Regions from separate parts of the Mesorhizobium sp. B2-8-5 genome, predicted to be linked through region 2. Evidence: riboswitches for the same ligand, from Rfam matches in the RefSeq annotation. Region 2 holds a riboswitch; the other holds the start of a gene.
What was found. A riboswitch is a leader RNA that binds a small molecule or an ion and turns the genes downstream of it on or off. The one in region 2 is predicted to bind cobalamin.
Positions count from the first base shown of each region.

Region 1: it holds a riboswitch for cobalamin, as region 2 does, so the genes downstream of both, FJ430_RS23325 (DUF1636 family protein) here and bluB (5,6-dimethylbenzimidazole synthase) in region 2, are expected to answer to the same signal.

Region 1 is NZ_CP083951.1:4,776,604-4,784,084, reverse strand. It holds gene FJ430_RS23340 (alanine racemase) at 1-630, shown strand, start outside; gene FJ430_RS23335 (bifunctional helix-turn-helix transcriptional regulator/GNAT family N-acetyltransferase) at 795-1,730, shown strand; gene FJ430_RS23330 (AraC family transcriptional regulator) at 1,767-2,600, opposite strand; cobalamin riboswitch at 2,834-3,040, shown strand; gene FJ430_RS23325 (DUF1636 family protein) at 3,287-3,619, shown strand; gene FJ430_RS23320 (ABC transporter ATP-binding protein) at 3,616-4,404, shown strand; gene FJ430_RS23315 (ABC transporter substrate-binding protein) at 4,437-5,384, shown strand; gene FJ430_RS23310 (FecCD family ABC transporter permease) at 5,768-6,754, shown strand; partial or broken gene FJ430_RS23305 (phosphatidate cytidylyltransferase) at 6,762-6,948, opposite strand; gene FJ430_RS23300 (MarR family winged helix-turn-helix transcriptional regulator) at 7,072-7,481, shown strand, end outside.
Region 2 is NZ_CP083951.1:5,665,658-5,673,138, forward strand. It holds gene dxs (1-deoxy-D-xylulose-5-phosphate synthase) at 1-821, opposite strand, end outside; gene FJ430_RS28060 (pirin family protein) at 948-1,868, opposite strand; gene FJ430_RS28065 (DUF2277 domain-containing protein) at 1,878-2,144, opposite strand; gene FJ430_RS28070 (exodeoxyribonuclease VII small subunit) at 2,202-2,453, opposite strand; gene FJ430_RS28075 (histone deacetylase family protein) at 2,457-3,383, opposite strand; cobalamin riboswitch at 3,498-3,675, shown strand; gene bluB (5,6-dimethylbenzimidazole synthase) at 3,718-4,449, shown strand; gene FJ430_RS28085 (hypothetical protein) at 4,553-5,536, opposite strand; gene FJ430_RS28090 (TetR/AcrR family transcriptional regulator) at 5,755-6,363, opposite strand; gene FJ430_RS28095 (MFS transporter) at 6,484-7,481, shown strand, end outside.

The sequences.
Region 1 (7,481 bases), 890 kb from region 2:
GGTCTGCGCTGCGAAGGCATCATGGCCTATGAGGCGCATGCGCCGGAGATACCTGGCCTGTTTGGCGGTGCGGCCAAGGCGCTGAAGCGGGCCTCTGCCAAGGCCGCCGAGTTCGCCGGCGCCCTCGACCCGGACCAGCGCCGCATCCTCAACATCGGCGGCTCGAAGACAGCGCTACTGCACGGCTCGGGCGTCGCTAACGAAGTGTCGATCGGCTCGGCTTTCGTGCTGCCCAAGGATTTCGACACGCCCGGCCTGGGAGGCTTCCAGCCGGCGGCATTTATCGTGACGCCGATCCTCAAGGCGCTCGATCCGATGCTGCCCGGTCCACCGGCGGTGTCGCGCACGTTGCGGGCGCTCGGCCTCTTCCCGCGCAAGGGCTGCTATCTCTACGGCGGCAAGTGGATGGCCGAACCGGTGTTTCCCGAAGGCATGAGGCCGAACGGCTTGATCGGTCTGTCCTCCAACCAGCAGTTCATGGGGCTGCCCGCGGGCGCGGACGTGAAGCCCGGCGACTACGCCTTGCTGCGGCCGACACAGAGCGAGGCGGTCCTGCAGCATTTCGGGGCGATCGGGGTGTTTTCGGCCGGGCGCATCGTGGAGTTCTGGCCGGTGCTGCCGATGGGGTGAGGGACGCTTCGGCGCTCGCTATTAGCACTGGTGACCGTGAGGTCGTCATTCTAGGGTCTGCGCTCCGCTTCGCGTCGCTCCGCCCTAGAATGACGAAGGCGGGACCTATTCGTTGACTCAGTCAACTAAATGATTGATCCTGTCCAAGACAGGAGGAAATCCCCATGACGATCCACGACCGCCCCGGCAAGGAGCGCATCGACACGGTCCGGTCCTTCAACCGATTCTACACCCGCCAGATCGGCCTGCTCGACGAGGGCCTGTTGAGGAGCCCGTTCTCGCTGACCGAGGCGCGGGTGCTCTATGAGCTTGCGCATCGCGACGGGCTCGTCGCCAGCGACCTGATCCGCGAGCTTGGCCTCGACCCCGGCTATGTCAGCCGTCTTCTCAAGAAATTCGAGGAGCGCGGCCTGGTCGAGCGCGAAGCCACCGAGGCGGATGCGCGCCGCGCCTCGATCGCGCTGACGCCCGCGGGCAGGCAGGCCTTCGCGCCGCTCAACCAGGATTCGCACGACCAGGTGCGGGCGCTGCTCGATCGCCTGGCGCCTGTCGACCAGGAGCGGCTGGTCAAGGCCATGCGTACCGTACAGGAGCTGCTCGGCGACAAACCCGAACCGAAGGAAGCCTACATCCTGCGGCCGCTGCAGGTTGGCGACATCGGTTGGATCACGCGCCGCCAGGGCATGCTCTACACGCAGGAGTATGGTTGGGACGGGACCTTCGAGGCGCTGGTCGCCGAAATCCTTGGCGAATTCGTCAAGAAGTTCGATCCGAAGTGGGAGCGTGCCTGGATCGCCGAGCGCGCGGGCGAGGTTGTCGGTTCCGTCTTCGTCGTGCGCAAGTCGCCGGAGGTGGCGAAGCTCAGGCTGCTCTATGTCGAGCCATCGGCGCGCGGCCTTGGCATCGGTGCGCGCCTGGTCGACGAAAGCATCGCCTTCGCGCGCGCCAAGGGCTACAAGACGCTGACCTTATGGACCAATGACATACTGGGCGCGGCCCGCCGCATCTATCAAGCAGTGGGTTTCAAGCTGGTCGACGAGGAACGCCACCATTCGTTCGGCAAGGACCTTGTCGGGCAGACGTGGGATCTGGAACTTTAGCTCTTTGCCTTCTCCCACAAGGTGAAGGGAAGGCGCTCACCCCTTCACCGGCAACCAGATCTCCAACCCGCCATTGCCGGTGCGCGCGTCGAATTCGGGTCCATAGCGCTCGAATTCCGGCGCGTCGGCGATTTCGTGGCCGGATGGCGGCAGCCAGCTGTTCCAGATCGTGTTGATGGTCCGGCGGATGGCCGAGATGTGCTCGCGATGCGAGAACACCGCGTATTTCCGCGCCGGCACCCGCACGCGATAGAAATCCTTCGGCAGATCGGAGAAATCCGTCACCTCGACCCCGACGACATAGTCGAAATTGCCGGCATCGTCGCCATTCGTGCACACGCCGTAGAAGACGCCAGGCACTTCGCCTGGAATGTTGCCGATATAGGGTGCGAAGCGCTGCCATTGCATTGGAATGCCGGCGCTGGTCTCGCAGCTGTAGCGCTCGCCGAGACCGGCGATGAGGAAGGGGCGGCTGGTCTCGAAGCGCGGCGGCTCGAGAGTGGTGAGAAGCGAACTGTCCATCAGAATGGGCTCCACGAGGTCGAGGTTTTGGGTCGAGCCTTGCGCGCGCACCAATTCCGGCGTGGTGCCGAACGCCTCGCGAAAGGCCCGCGTGAAAGCCTCATGCGAGCCGTAGCCGGCATCGAGCGCGACCAAAAGAATATCGGGCGCGCCGCCGGCCAGCTTGCGCGCCGCTTCGCTCAAGCGGCGCGCTCGCATATAACCCATGACCGATCGTCCCGTGGCGGCGCCGAAGGCGCGCGTCACATGGAAGCGCGACACGCCGCTGCTTGCCGCTATTTCGTCGAGGCTGATCGCGTCCGGCAGATGGCTTTCGACAAACCACAGCGCTTTCTCGGTCGGGTTCATGTTTCCTCGCATCTGGCGGGGCGACACTAGTCCCCGCACCGGCGGCCAGTTTGATCGAAATTGCGCTTCAAGCGAAGTCGAATGACGTTGACAAGCCAAGGCAGCGTATTCTATTTGGTAATGTTATTACATATCAAAACGAAGCAAGCGACTTGCGGCACCGACACGAGGATCCCGCCATGTCTTTCGCGCCATGGGCGGACAGAAGCCGTTGCGACTCGCACGCGGACAACCTACGATGGCTGCGCCATGGTCCCCGAGCCGCAAGGCGAGGGGTGAAAAGGGAACACGGTGAGATCCGGTCTGGATTGAACCCGTGGCTGCCCCCGCAACTGTGAGCGGCGAGCTCCATCCGAAACGCCACTGGCCGGCAAGGCTGGGAAGGCGGATGGCGCAACGACCCGCGAGCCAGGAGACCTGCCATCGACATGAGTTGACCGGACGGGGTGTGCCGGGAGGAGACGCGGGCGCCGGTCTTGTCGGCCGGCTCGTCCAGCATCCTTCCGTCGCCATTTTGGAAAGTGACGGAAATGTTGGACGCCTCGAGAGCAATTCCAGGAAAAGTGTGTAGCGGTTTTCCGTCTGGAATTGCGTCAAAACAAAGAGATAGAGCGGTTCGCCGTTTCCGTGAAACGGTGAAACGCTCGAGCCATCGCATCATCGTCTGTTCTCTGTGTCGCGATACCGTGACCGGACTGAGGTCCGGCGAGGGTTTGTGCGCCGACCTGCGTTCCAGGCTTTCCTTGCAGCCGGCGCCTTCCTTTGCCGTCGAGACCATCGACTGCATGGCGGGTTGCGCGCGGCCGCTCACCGTGGCCTTCAAGGCGCAAGGCAAAGCCACCTATCTCTTCGGTTCCATCGACAGGGGCACCGACGCCGGCGCGCTGGTGGAATTTGCCAGGCTCTATGCCTCGCTGCCCGACGGCTGGTGCAATTCCGGCCAGCGCCCGGCAAGGCTCGCCGGCAAGATACTGGCGCGCATCCCCGCCGCGGGTAAGGCCAGGGAGCAAGTCCGGTGAGCGCGCCCCTGCTTGAAGCCCGCGATCTGGGCGCCACGGCAAACGGCCGGACGCTGGTCGAGGATGTCAGCCTGTCGCTGGCGGCGGGTGAGCGCCTCGCCATTATCGGCCCGAACGGCGCCGGCAAGACGACTCTGCTGCGAATGTTGTGCGGGGCGTTGTCGCCGAGCCACGGCGAGGTTCGCCTGGCCGGGCGCCGGCTGGATAGGATCACCGCCGCCGAGCGGGCGCTCAGCATCGCCGTCGTCGGCCAGACGGACCAGCCGGATCCACGGCTGGCGCTCATCGACTATGTCGAGCTTGGCCGCGTCCCGCATGCCGGCCTGAGGCGCCGGCACGACGACCGCGACATCGTCGTCGAAGCACTGCGCCGGACGGGGCTCTTGCCACTGCTCGCGCGCAGCATCGGCTCGCTCTCCGGCGGCGAGCGCCAGCGCGCACAGCTCGCCCGTGCCATCGCGCAAGAGCCGAAGATCCTGTTCCTCGACGAGCCGACCAACCACCTTGACCCGCGCGCCCGCGCAGAACTGCTCGAACTGGTGGCCGAATTCAGCATGACCGTGGTCGCCGTGCTGCACGATCTCGCCTTGGTGGCGCCCTTCGCCACCAACGTCGCGGTGATGAGCAACGCCCGGCTGCACGCGCTGGCGCCGCCCCGCGAGGCGCTGGCGCAGCCGCATATCCGCGAGGTTTTCGGCATCGACGTGCTGCGCCTGCGGCACCCGACCGAGGACCGCGAGCTCACCGTCTTCGAGCTGCCCACGCGCGCTTCCTCGTCATCCTGAGCCTGCCCAACCCAAACAAGGAGCACCACCCCGTGAAACGCCTCGCTTTGTCGTTTGCCTTCTCGCTTCTCGCCTCGGCCGCCTTCGCCTTCCCGGTCACCGTCGACAGCTGCGGCAAGCCGCTCACCTTCGATGCACCGCCAAAACGCGCCGTCATCCAGGACCTCAACATGGCCGAGATGGCCTTCGCGCTGAAGCTGCAGCCGTCGATCGTCGGGCTTACCGGCATCACCGGCTGGTACAAGGTCGGCCCCGAGTTCAAGGCCGAGCAGGGCCCCATCCCGGAGCTGGCGCCAAAATATCCGACGCTGGAAAGCCTCGTCGCCGTGCAGCCGGATTTCTTCTTCGCCGGCTGGTACTACGGCATGAAACCGGGCGGCGAGGTCACGCCCGACACGCTCGCCCCGCACGGCATCAAGACGCTGGTGCTGACCGAAAGCTGCGTCCATCTCGACAAGAACCGGCCCGCCGCCTCGATGGACTTGCTCTATGGCGATGTCGAGAAGCTCGGCAAGATCTTCGGCAAGGAGACGGAGGCCGAAAAGCTGGTCGCCGGCTGGAAGGCCGAGCTTGCCGATATCACCGCCAAGGTCGGCGACCGCAAGGGCACGCGCGTGTTCCTCTACGATTCCGGCGAGGACAAGCCCTTCACCGCCGGCAAGTTCGCCATTCCCAACGCCATGATCGCAGCCGCCGGCGGCGAGAACATCATGGCCGACATGGAGACGAACTGGGGCAACACCGACTGGGAGACGGTCGCCTCGCGCAATCCGCAGTTCCTTATCCTGCTCGATTACCAAGATGGCGGCGGCTACAGGAAGCTGTTCGATTTCCTTAAAGTCCATCCGGCCATGAAGGAGACCGACGCTGTCAGGAACGAGCGCTTCGTCGCGCTGCGCTACGCCGAGCTGACGCCCGGACCCGCCAATATCGAGGCGATCGGCAAGATCGCCAGGGCCATGTATCCGGAAGCGTTTTAGGTCTGGGGTTCTGAAGGGGTGGGGATGGCTTCATTGACGGATCGTGTGCCTGTGAATCGACCGCTTTGGAGATTGGCCAAAACACTCGCGACTTCGTCATCCACGGGCGGAGCAAGGAGCGAAGCGAGGCGGCGCAGACCCAAGGATCCATTCCGTGACGCCGAGGCGTTGCCGCTGCTCAGAATTCCGCACCGTGGCACTTCTCGTGCCAGGTCACGGCATCTACGCGACGGAGCTTCGCGCCTGCTTCGCCCCGGAATGATGGGTGGACGGCCCCTTGCGGCATCGACGAAGTCGCGGATGCCTCGGCTAATCCCGAACGCCGGTATCGCGGCGGCAGGTCCCACGCCGTGAATCTGCGCCGCCGATCGTTCGCTTTGGCCATGATGCTTGGCGCGACGCTGCTGGTCGCGCTCGGGCTGCTTTCGATCGCCTATGGCTCGACGCTGATACCTCTGCGCCAGGTCGTCGGCGCGCTGATGCATGCGGCCGGACTGGGCAGCCAGAGCCCATCCGCCCCGGTCGGTAGCATCGTCGTCGACCTGAGGCTGCCGCGCACGTTGCTGGCGATCGCCGTCGGCGCCGGCCTTGGCGCGGTCGGCGCGCTGCTACAGACGGTCACTCGCAACGACCTCGCCGATCCGTTCCTGTTTGGCCTCTCCTCGGGCGCGGCGGCGGGCGCGGTCTCCGTCATCACCGTATTCGGCGACACGTTCGGCGTCTGGACGCTGCCGCTTGCCGCCTTCACCGGCGGCGTGCTGGCGGCGGCGATCGTGCTTCTGCTGGTGTCGCGGGTGAAGGGGCAGGGGCCCGAGCGGCTGATCCTGGCCGGCCTCGCCGTCTCATTTCTGTTCACTGCCTTGACCAACTATCTCGTGTTCGCCGGCGACCAGCGCGCCGCCCATTCGGTGTTGTTCTGGACCATGGGCGGGCTCGGCCTGGCGCGCTGGGACAATATCGGCCTTGCCGCCTTGGGCGCCGGCATCATCCTCATCTATGGCCTGTGGAACCACCGCCGCTTCGATGCTTTCCTCGCCGGCGAAAGCGCCGCCGAGAGCCTTGGCGTGCCGGTGGCGAGGATGCGCCGCGCGACATTCCTCGTCGCCGCCCTGGCGACCGCCATTCTCGTCGCCGTGGCCGGCGTCATCGGCTTCGTCGGCCTGATGATCCCTCATCTCAGCCGGCCGCTCTCCGGCCCCTTGCATCGCAACCTGATCATCGCCTGCGCGCTGTTCGGCGCCATCCTGCTGTTGGCCAGCGATTTGCTGGCCCGCACGCTCTTGCCGCCGCAGGAACTGCCGATCGGCATCATCACCAGCTCGCTCGGCGCGTTCTTCGTCGTCACCTTGCTGATGCGTAACCGGCTCTGATCGGTAATTAGACCGTCCAGAAATAGCGCACGATGTGGAAGAAGATCGGCGCAGCGAAGACCAGGCTGTCGGTGCGGTCGAGCATGCCGCCATGAACCTTCGATCAGGTGGCCCCGGTCCTTGACGCCCTGGTCGCGCTTGATCGCCGAGGCGGCGAGTCCGCCGAGAAATCCCATCGTGCAGGCGACGAAGGCGTCGGAGCTATCTTCACCGGACACTAACCATCGACGCATCGGGAGCCTGATATCTCGATTTGCCGGCTATCTGGCACAAAGCATCCACTTGAATAGTAAGCACGCTTATTATATGTATCGCTCATGGTTTCAGATGGTATCGACAGATTGGGATTTTTGATCCACGACGTGCAGCGCCTGATGCGCAAGCGTTTCGAGGTGCGTGCCAGTGGGTTGGGTCTTTCCTCGGCGCAATGGCGGCTGATGGTGCGCGTTGCCAAGGAAGAAGGCATCACCCAGGCGCGGCTGGCTGAGTTGCTCGAAATCGAGCCGATCAGCGTCTCGCGCCTCGTCGATCGCATGGAGGAGGGCGGCTGGATCGAGCGCCGCCAGGATGCCACCGACCGGCGCGTGCGCATGATCTTCCCGACCGAGAAGGCGAGCGCCGCTTACGCCGATGTCAAAAGCCTTGCCGGCGAGGTCTACGAGGAGTCGTTGACCGGTGTTTCGCCCCAAGAGCGGCGCATCCTGATCCGGGTGTTGGACACGATCGT
Region 2 (7,481 bases):
GGGCCTTTGCCGTTGTCGCGCACGTTCTTCAGCACCGGGATCAGATGTTCGAGATTGTGCCCGTCGATGGGGCCGATGTGATAGAAGCCGAGTTCTTCGAACAGGGTGCCGCCGGTGACGTAGCCGCGCGCATGCTCGACCGCCCGGGTGATGGCGCGGTCGGCGCGCTTGCCGAGATAGGATGTCAGCTTCTTGCCGAAATCGCGCAGGCCGAGATAGGCCTTGCCGGAGGCGAGCCTGGCCAGATAGGCGCTCATGGCGCCGGTCGGCGGCGCGATCGACATGTCGTTGTCGTTGAGAATGACGATCAGCCGGGCATCGAGCGCGCCGGCATTGTTCAGGGCCTCGAAGGCCATGCCGGCCGACATCGAGCCGTCGCCGATGACGGAAATCACATTGTTGCGGCCGCCCGACAGGTCGCGCGCCATGGCCATGCCGAGGCCGGCCGAGATCGAGGTCGAGGAATGCGCGGCGCCGAACGGGTCGTATTCGCTCTCGGCGCGCCGGGTGAAACCGGAGAGGCCGCCCTCCTGGCGCAGCGTGCGGATGCGGTCGCGGCGGCCGGTCAGGATCTTGTGCGGATAGGCCTGGTGGCCGACGTCCCAGATCAGCCGGTCTGCCGGGGTGTTGAAGACATAATGCAGGGCGACCGTCAGCTCGACGACGCCGAGCCCGGCGCCGAGGTGGCCGCCCGTCTGCGAGACGGCGTCGATGAGCTCGGCGCGCAGTTCCGCGGCAAATTGCGGCAGCGCGGCCTCATCGAGCGTCCGCAAATCCGCCGGAATGCGGACCTTGTCGAGCAGCGGCGTGTCTGGCTTCACTCGGGCGCGTCCTGCCTTATCGATCGAACACGGCGCTATCAGCAGATTGCGCCATAATCATGCGCGGAATAGGCCGCCGGCGGGCGAATGTAAATGCGCGTCAGTGACGCGCCGACGACGCCTATCCTAACCTTCGGGCAACGGGATGAACTCTTCCTCATCGCCGGGAACGATATCGAAGCGGCCTGTCTTCCATTCCTGCTTGGCCTGCTCGATGCGTTCCTTCGAGGACGAGACGAAATTCCACCAGATGTAGCGCTTGGAGCCCAGCGAAGCGCCGCCGAACAGCATGAAATGCGCGCCGCGCTCGGAGGAAACGATGATCTCCTCGCCCGGCTTGAACACGAGGAGCCGCTCGGCCGGGAAAATATCGCCGGCGATCGAGACGTCGCCTTCCAACGTGTAGATGGCGCGCTCCTCGGCATCGGCCGGGATCTTCACGCTCGCGCCCGCCGCCAGCCTGAGATCGGCGTAAAGCGTGTCCGAAGCGGTCGCCACGGGCGAGCGCAGGCCTGAGAATTCGCCGATGACGACGCGGCCGCTGACGCCCTCGGCATCGATCTGCGGCAAGCGGGCCACCGACGTGTTCGCGAACACCGGGGCAATCTCCTCCTTGCCGTCGGGCAGCGCCAGCCAGGTCTGCAGGCCGGAGACCGACATCGGCGCGCCGCGCAACTCCTCCGGCGTGCGCTCGGAATGGACGATACCGCGCCCGGCTGTCATCAAATTCACGTCGCCCGGCGCGATCACCATTTCGGTGCCGAGCGAATCGCGATGCCTGATCTTGCCGTCGAACAGGTAGGTGACGGTGGAGAGGCCGATATGCGGATGCGGACGCACGTCGAGCGCATGGCCGGCGCGCAGGATCGCTGGCCCCATGCGGTCGAAGAAGATGAACGGCCCGACCAGACGGCGCTTCGCCGTCGGCAGGGCGCGGCGCACCTCGAAGCCGCCAATGTCCTTGGCGTTGGGGACGACCATCAGCTCGATCTGGTCGCAGGCGAAGGCATCGCCCGGTTCAGGATCGTTTCCCGGAAAGAAGCTCATGTCGGATCCTCAGGCGAAACGCAGCGCCGACCTGGCCTTCGCCTTGGCAGCTTCTTCCTCGCGGTTGCGCGGTTCCTGGTTGGTTTCGAGCGAATCGATCAATTCGCGCGCGACAGCTGTGATCGCCTCGACCGCATGGTGGAAGGCATGTTCGTTGCGCTTGGAGGGCTTGGTCGAGCCGCTCAGCTTGCGCACGAATTGCAGCGCTGCGTCATGCACTTCGTCATTGGTCGCCGGCGGCTCGAAATTGGCCAGGGTCTTGATGTTGCGGCACATAGCTTGAACTCCTTACCTGCTTTCTTTGCCCACCGTCGTCCAAATTACTCTGCGTCGTTACTCTGCGTCGAGCGGCTCCGTTCCTACCGGCTTGCCGTCGCGCGACAGCCTGATCTTCTCGACCTTGTCCTCGGCCGCTTTCAGCAGCCGGTCACAATGCGCCTTCAGCGCTTCGCCGCGCTCATAGATCTTGATCGACTGGTCGAGCGGGACGTCGCCGCGCTCAAGATCATCGACGATCTTCTCCAGAGCGTCTAGCGCCTGTTCGAAGCTCATCGCCTTGACGTCCTCATTGTCTTCCAATGCCATACCCTATCCCTTCATCAGCCGCCCGACATGGGCGGCGACTGAAAATGCCAGTCCCTGCAGATCGTAGCCGCCTTCCAGCAAGCTGACGAGCCTGTTGGAGCTGTGGCGTCCGGCGCGCTCCATCAATTGCCCGGTCGCCCAGTCGAAATCGTCCTCGGTCAGGTTGATCTCGGCCAGCGGATCGCGGTGGTGCGCGTCGAAGCCGGCTGAAATGATGATCAGGTCCGGCGCAAACGCATCGATGGAGGGCAGCACGCGCGACAGGAAGGCGTCGCGGAACAGGTCGCTGCCGGTCTGCGGCGCGAGCGGCGCGTTGATGATATTGCCGGCGCCGGTTTCACTTTTCGCTCCGGTACCGGGATAAAGCGGCATCTGGTGCGTCGAGCAATAGAGAACCGACGGGTCGTCCCAAAAAATGTCCTGTGTGCCGTTGCCGTGGTGGACGTCCCAGTCGACGATGGCGACGCGCTCGGCCTGATGCTTCTTCTGCGCGTAGCGGGCGGCGATCGCGGCCGTGTTGAACAGGCAGAAGCCCATCGCGGTGGTCTTTTCGGCGTGGTGACCCGGCGGACGGGCGGCGACGAAGACGTTGGCGGCACGGCCCTCGAAGACGTCGTCTACCGCCGCGTTGGCGCCGCCGATCGCCGTCACCACGGCCTGCCAGCTTTTCGGGCTGGCGCTGGTATCGGCGTCGATCGAGACGATGCCGTTCTCAGGGATCGCCGCGCGCACGCGCTCGACGAAATCCTCGGGATGCGCATAGAGGATCGTTTTCTCATCGCCTTCGGGCGCCTTGACGCGGTCGAGCGCCGAAAAAGCCTCGTCGTCGAGCACGCGTTCGATGGCGCGCAGGCGGTCGGGCCGCTCGGGATGGCCGGGCGGCGTGAGGTGTTCCAGAAAGATCGGGTGCGTGTAGAGACGGGTGGCCATGGCGCCTAATCTAGGCACCGGCGGCGCGGATGACCATGTTTGAAAGCCGAATGGCTGGGGAAAATTGCGCCAGCCCGTGTCGCTGGCGCCATTGGCGCGGCGCAAGCTTCGCGGTAAGGTTCTTCGCTGCCTGGTGCCCGCGACGCGGGAGAATCGGGAACACGGTTGAACTCCGTGGCGTGCCCAACGCTGTGAGGGGGACCGCGCCGGCAAAGCCACTGTCGATGACGGGAAGGCGCCGGATGCGGGAGGATCCCGAGCCAGAAGACCGGCCCGGCAGACATGGTTTTCCGCTTGGTCAGGCGGGGGACTGCTTGTCGCAAGGGGAAAAGCGATGACGGCAGCAGCGATCGCCGCGAGCGGCGACGACTTTGACCAATTGGCGCGCGACGCGGTCTATCGGGCGATGTTCACCAGGCGTGACGTGCGCAGCCATTTTGTCCCCGACGACCTCGATGACAGCGTGTTGGCGCGGCTCATCACCGCCGCGCATCATGCGCCGTCGGTCGGCTACATGCAGCCGTGGAACTTCATCGTCATCCGCGATCCAGGCAGGCGTCAGCAGGTGCGCGACCTGTTCCTCGCCGCGCGCGAGCAGGAGCTGCCGGCGATCGAGGCGGAACGGCAGGCGCTTTACCGCAAGCTGAAGCTCGAGGGCATCTGCGAAAGCGCGCTCAATCTGTGCATCACCTGCGACCGGCAGCGGTCGAAGGACTCGCCGCTCGGGCGTTGGCATAATCCGGAGATGGATCTCTACAGCACCGTCTGCGCGGTGCAGAATTTCTGGCTGGCGGCGCGTGCCGAAGGTGTCGGCGTCGGCTGGGTAAGCATCATCGAGATCGAAGCGCTGAGGCGGCTTCTCGCAATCCCCGAACATGTCACGCCGATCGCCTATCTCTGCGTGGGCCGCGTCTCAGCCTTCGCGCCGAAGCCCGATCTCGAGGCCCATGGCTGGGGCAAGCGCCTGCCGCTGCCGGAGTTGGTGATGAGCGAGACTTTCCGCGGCGCCGGCGAGGCGCCGCTCAAATCGGCGATCGCAAGGCTAATGCATGTCGCGCAAAAGTGACCTCGGTTTTGCGACAACGACATGCATCAAGCAACGACCTAAAAGCGCGTCGCGTGAATCCGTTTCGACGCGACGCGCTTTAGGCGGTCCTTCGAAATCCTGATCAAGCGGCCCGGGGCGTATCCCAGCGCGAGCCGCCGCCGAAGGAGCCCAGCGCCTTGTCGCGCAGTTCCCTGAACTTGGACGAGGCCTCGGCCAGCCGGTGGTCCCATTCGGGATTGGGCACCTGGCCCTCGATGGCTTCGAAATAGACCTGCATCAGCGATGCAATGGCGAAGGGCTCGATGAAGGCCGCCTTGAAGGCCCAGGCAAAGACGATGGCCAGCACGAAAGCCCAGCCGGCAAGCTGACCCGGCATGACCCAGAGGATCGCCGCGGCGGGCGCCAGCATCAACAGGAAGATGACGAAGGACACGCCCCACATGATCGCCGCCAGCCAGACGGCGTTCTTGACCATGTGCTTGCCGTTCTGGGCGTAGAGGACGACGCCTTGCCTGGCCGTCTCGAAGGGCGAGTTCGAATTGATGCGGATGTTGTAGCCGAGGATGATCTCGTCGACATAGGTCAGCGAGATACGGATGATGGTGTTGATGAAGCTGACGATGCCGCTCAGGCCCGGGATCGGCAGGAAGGCGGCTATGCCGCCGATCAGGCCGGTGATGGCGCGGATGGCGCCCTTGACCAGTTGGTCGACGACGAAAAGGATGTTGGCCTCGGCGAAACGCTGGGTGACCACTTCCTTGGCATAGGCGATCTGGTTCTGGCCGTCAGGGACATCGTGGCCGTCGATCAGATGCACCATGACGGCGATATGGCCCGCCTTCAGCACGTAGAGGATGTATTCGCGGATCCAGTAGACGGCGATCGACACGACGCCGAAGCCGACCACGCCGCCCCAGAGCGCGAAGGACATCGGCCCGTCGGGATCGGTCGAGATGTGGCCGACGCCGTAGCCGACGCTGGCCCCCGTCCCAGTCGCCATGATGTAGGCAACCGTGATGCCGAAATAGACGATCATGCGAAAGACGATGAACGGCCATGTCCGCATCATGATGGACACCGACCTGGCGATGCTGAAGTCCCACATGCCCCGACTCTCCACACCCCCGCGCATGATCCCGAAAATCGGAATGGATTTTCGGAGAAGAGTCATGCGCTGAATCAAAGTTTTTACAGCGTCCTTTGCGCGTTCAAAGAACGCGCGGCGCTGTAAGAGTTGGCGGTGGAGGATGCGCTCGCCCCATTGATTGTCAATCGCGGCGGGGTTGCGTCGGCCGGAAAGCGGTGCACAACCCGGTGGCTTGGTTACCCAAGCGTGCCGTCAACCCTCTTGCGCAAGCCTTCGAGCAGTTGCTTGAACGCCGCGATCGCCTTCTTCGACGTCGCTTCGGGATCCTTCGAATTGGCGATGCGCTGCGCGGCCTGGCTGCTGGCGCCATTGATCAGCCGTGAGGTCGTCTCGGGATCAAGCTCTGGAACGACCACCCCCTCGTCCTGCAGCTTCGTCAGATGGTCGGTCATCGAGGCGATGCAAGCGCTGGCATTCGGCCACTGCGCCGGGTCGCCGAGCACCGCCGGACCGTCGCGGAACATGATGCGCTGGATTTCCGGCTCCAGCGCCATTTCGATATAGCTGGTGCATTCATCGACGAAATGCTGCCAGCGGGTCGGCGCCTTCGAAGCCGCCTCGTTCACCCGCTCGGCCATTTCGCCGTCGATCTCGGCGATCACCGCCTGCAGCAGCCCCTTCTTGTCGCCGAAATGATGGTAGAGCGCGCCGCGCGTCAGGCCGGCCGACGCGGTGAAATCGTCCATCGAGGCCTCGGCGTAGCCGACCGTGCCGAAGGCGTGGCGGGCGGCCGCGATCAGCTTGGCGCGCGTTTCGGCGATCATCTCCTTGCGCGGTCTGTACATGGCTCTGGCCCTACTAACATACGCCTCGTATGCCAATTGACATACGCAGCGTATGAACTATCTCACATTCATACGCAGCGCATGTAGTTTTAGTATGCGCTCTTGTCGAGGAGCAGGATCATGCGAAACCCCTATGCGGACATCTTTCGGGCTCCCGGCACGAAAGGCTTTGCCGCGGCCGCCTTCATCGCGCGGCTGCCGATCGCCATGGCGCCGATCGGCATCGTGGCGATGCTCTCGCAGACGCATGGCGAATACTGGCTGGCCGGGGCGGTCTCGGCGACCTACGCCCTTGTGAATGCTGTTTTGTCACCGCAGATCTCGCGATGGGTGGATCAGCTTGGCCAAACCGCGATTGCCCTGCCGACCACGCTTGTCTCGGTGCTTGCCTTCACGACATTGATCGTGGCGGCCAACCAGCACTGGCCGGCCTGGACCCTGTTCGGGTCGGCGCTGCTTGCCGCCGCCATGCCCAACATCCCGGCGCTGGTCAGGGCTCGCTGGACCGAGATTTTTCGCGATCGTCCCGAGTTGAGCACCGCCTTCGCGTTCGAATCGGCTGCGGACGAATTGGTCTATGTCGCCGGAGCCTCGCTGTCAGTGGGCTTGAGCGCAGCGCTGTTTCCCGAAGCCGGCATGGTGGTCAGCACGTTGCTGCTCGCGCTCGGTTCGGCGGCATTCCTGCTGCAGCGCTCGTCCGAGCCACCGGTACGTCCGGCGGAACATGGCGCGGCCGGTTCGGCGATCCGCCTGCGGCCGGTGCAGATCATCACCTTCGCGCTGATCTTCGTCGGCGCGACCTTCGCCACCACGGAAGTCACCACCGTCGCCATCACCAAGGCGCTCGGCCAGCCCGAGGCTGCAAGCCTCGTCATCGGCGTCTATGCGCTTGGATCCTTCGTGCTCGGCATCATCGTCGGCGCGCTCAGCCTGAAGGCGCCGCTGCAGCGGCAACTCGTGGTCGCGGTCACGGTGATCGCGCTCACCACGCTGCCATTGCTTTTCGCCGACACGGTGCCGACGTTGGCGCTGGCGGTCTTCGTCAGCGGCGTCGCGATCTCGCCGACCTTCATCACAGCCTTCGGCCTGATCGAGCGCCACGTGCCGCCGGCAATGCT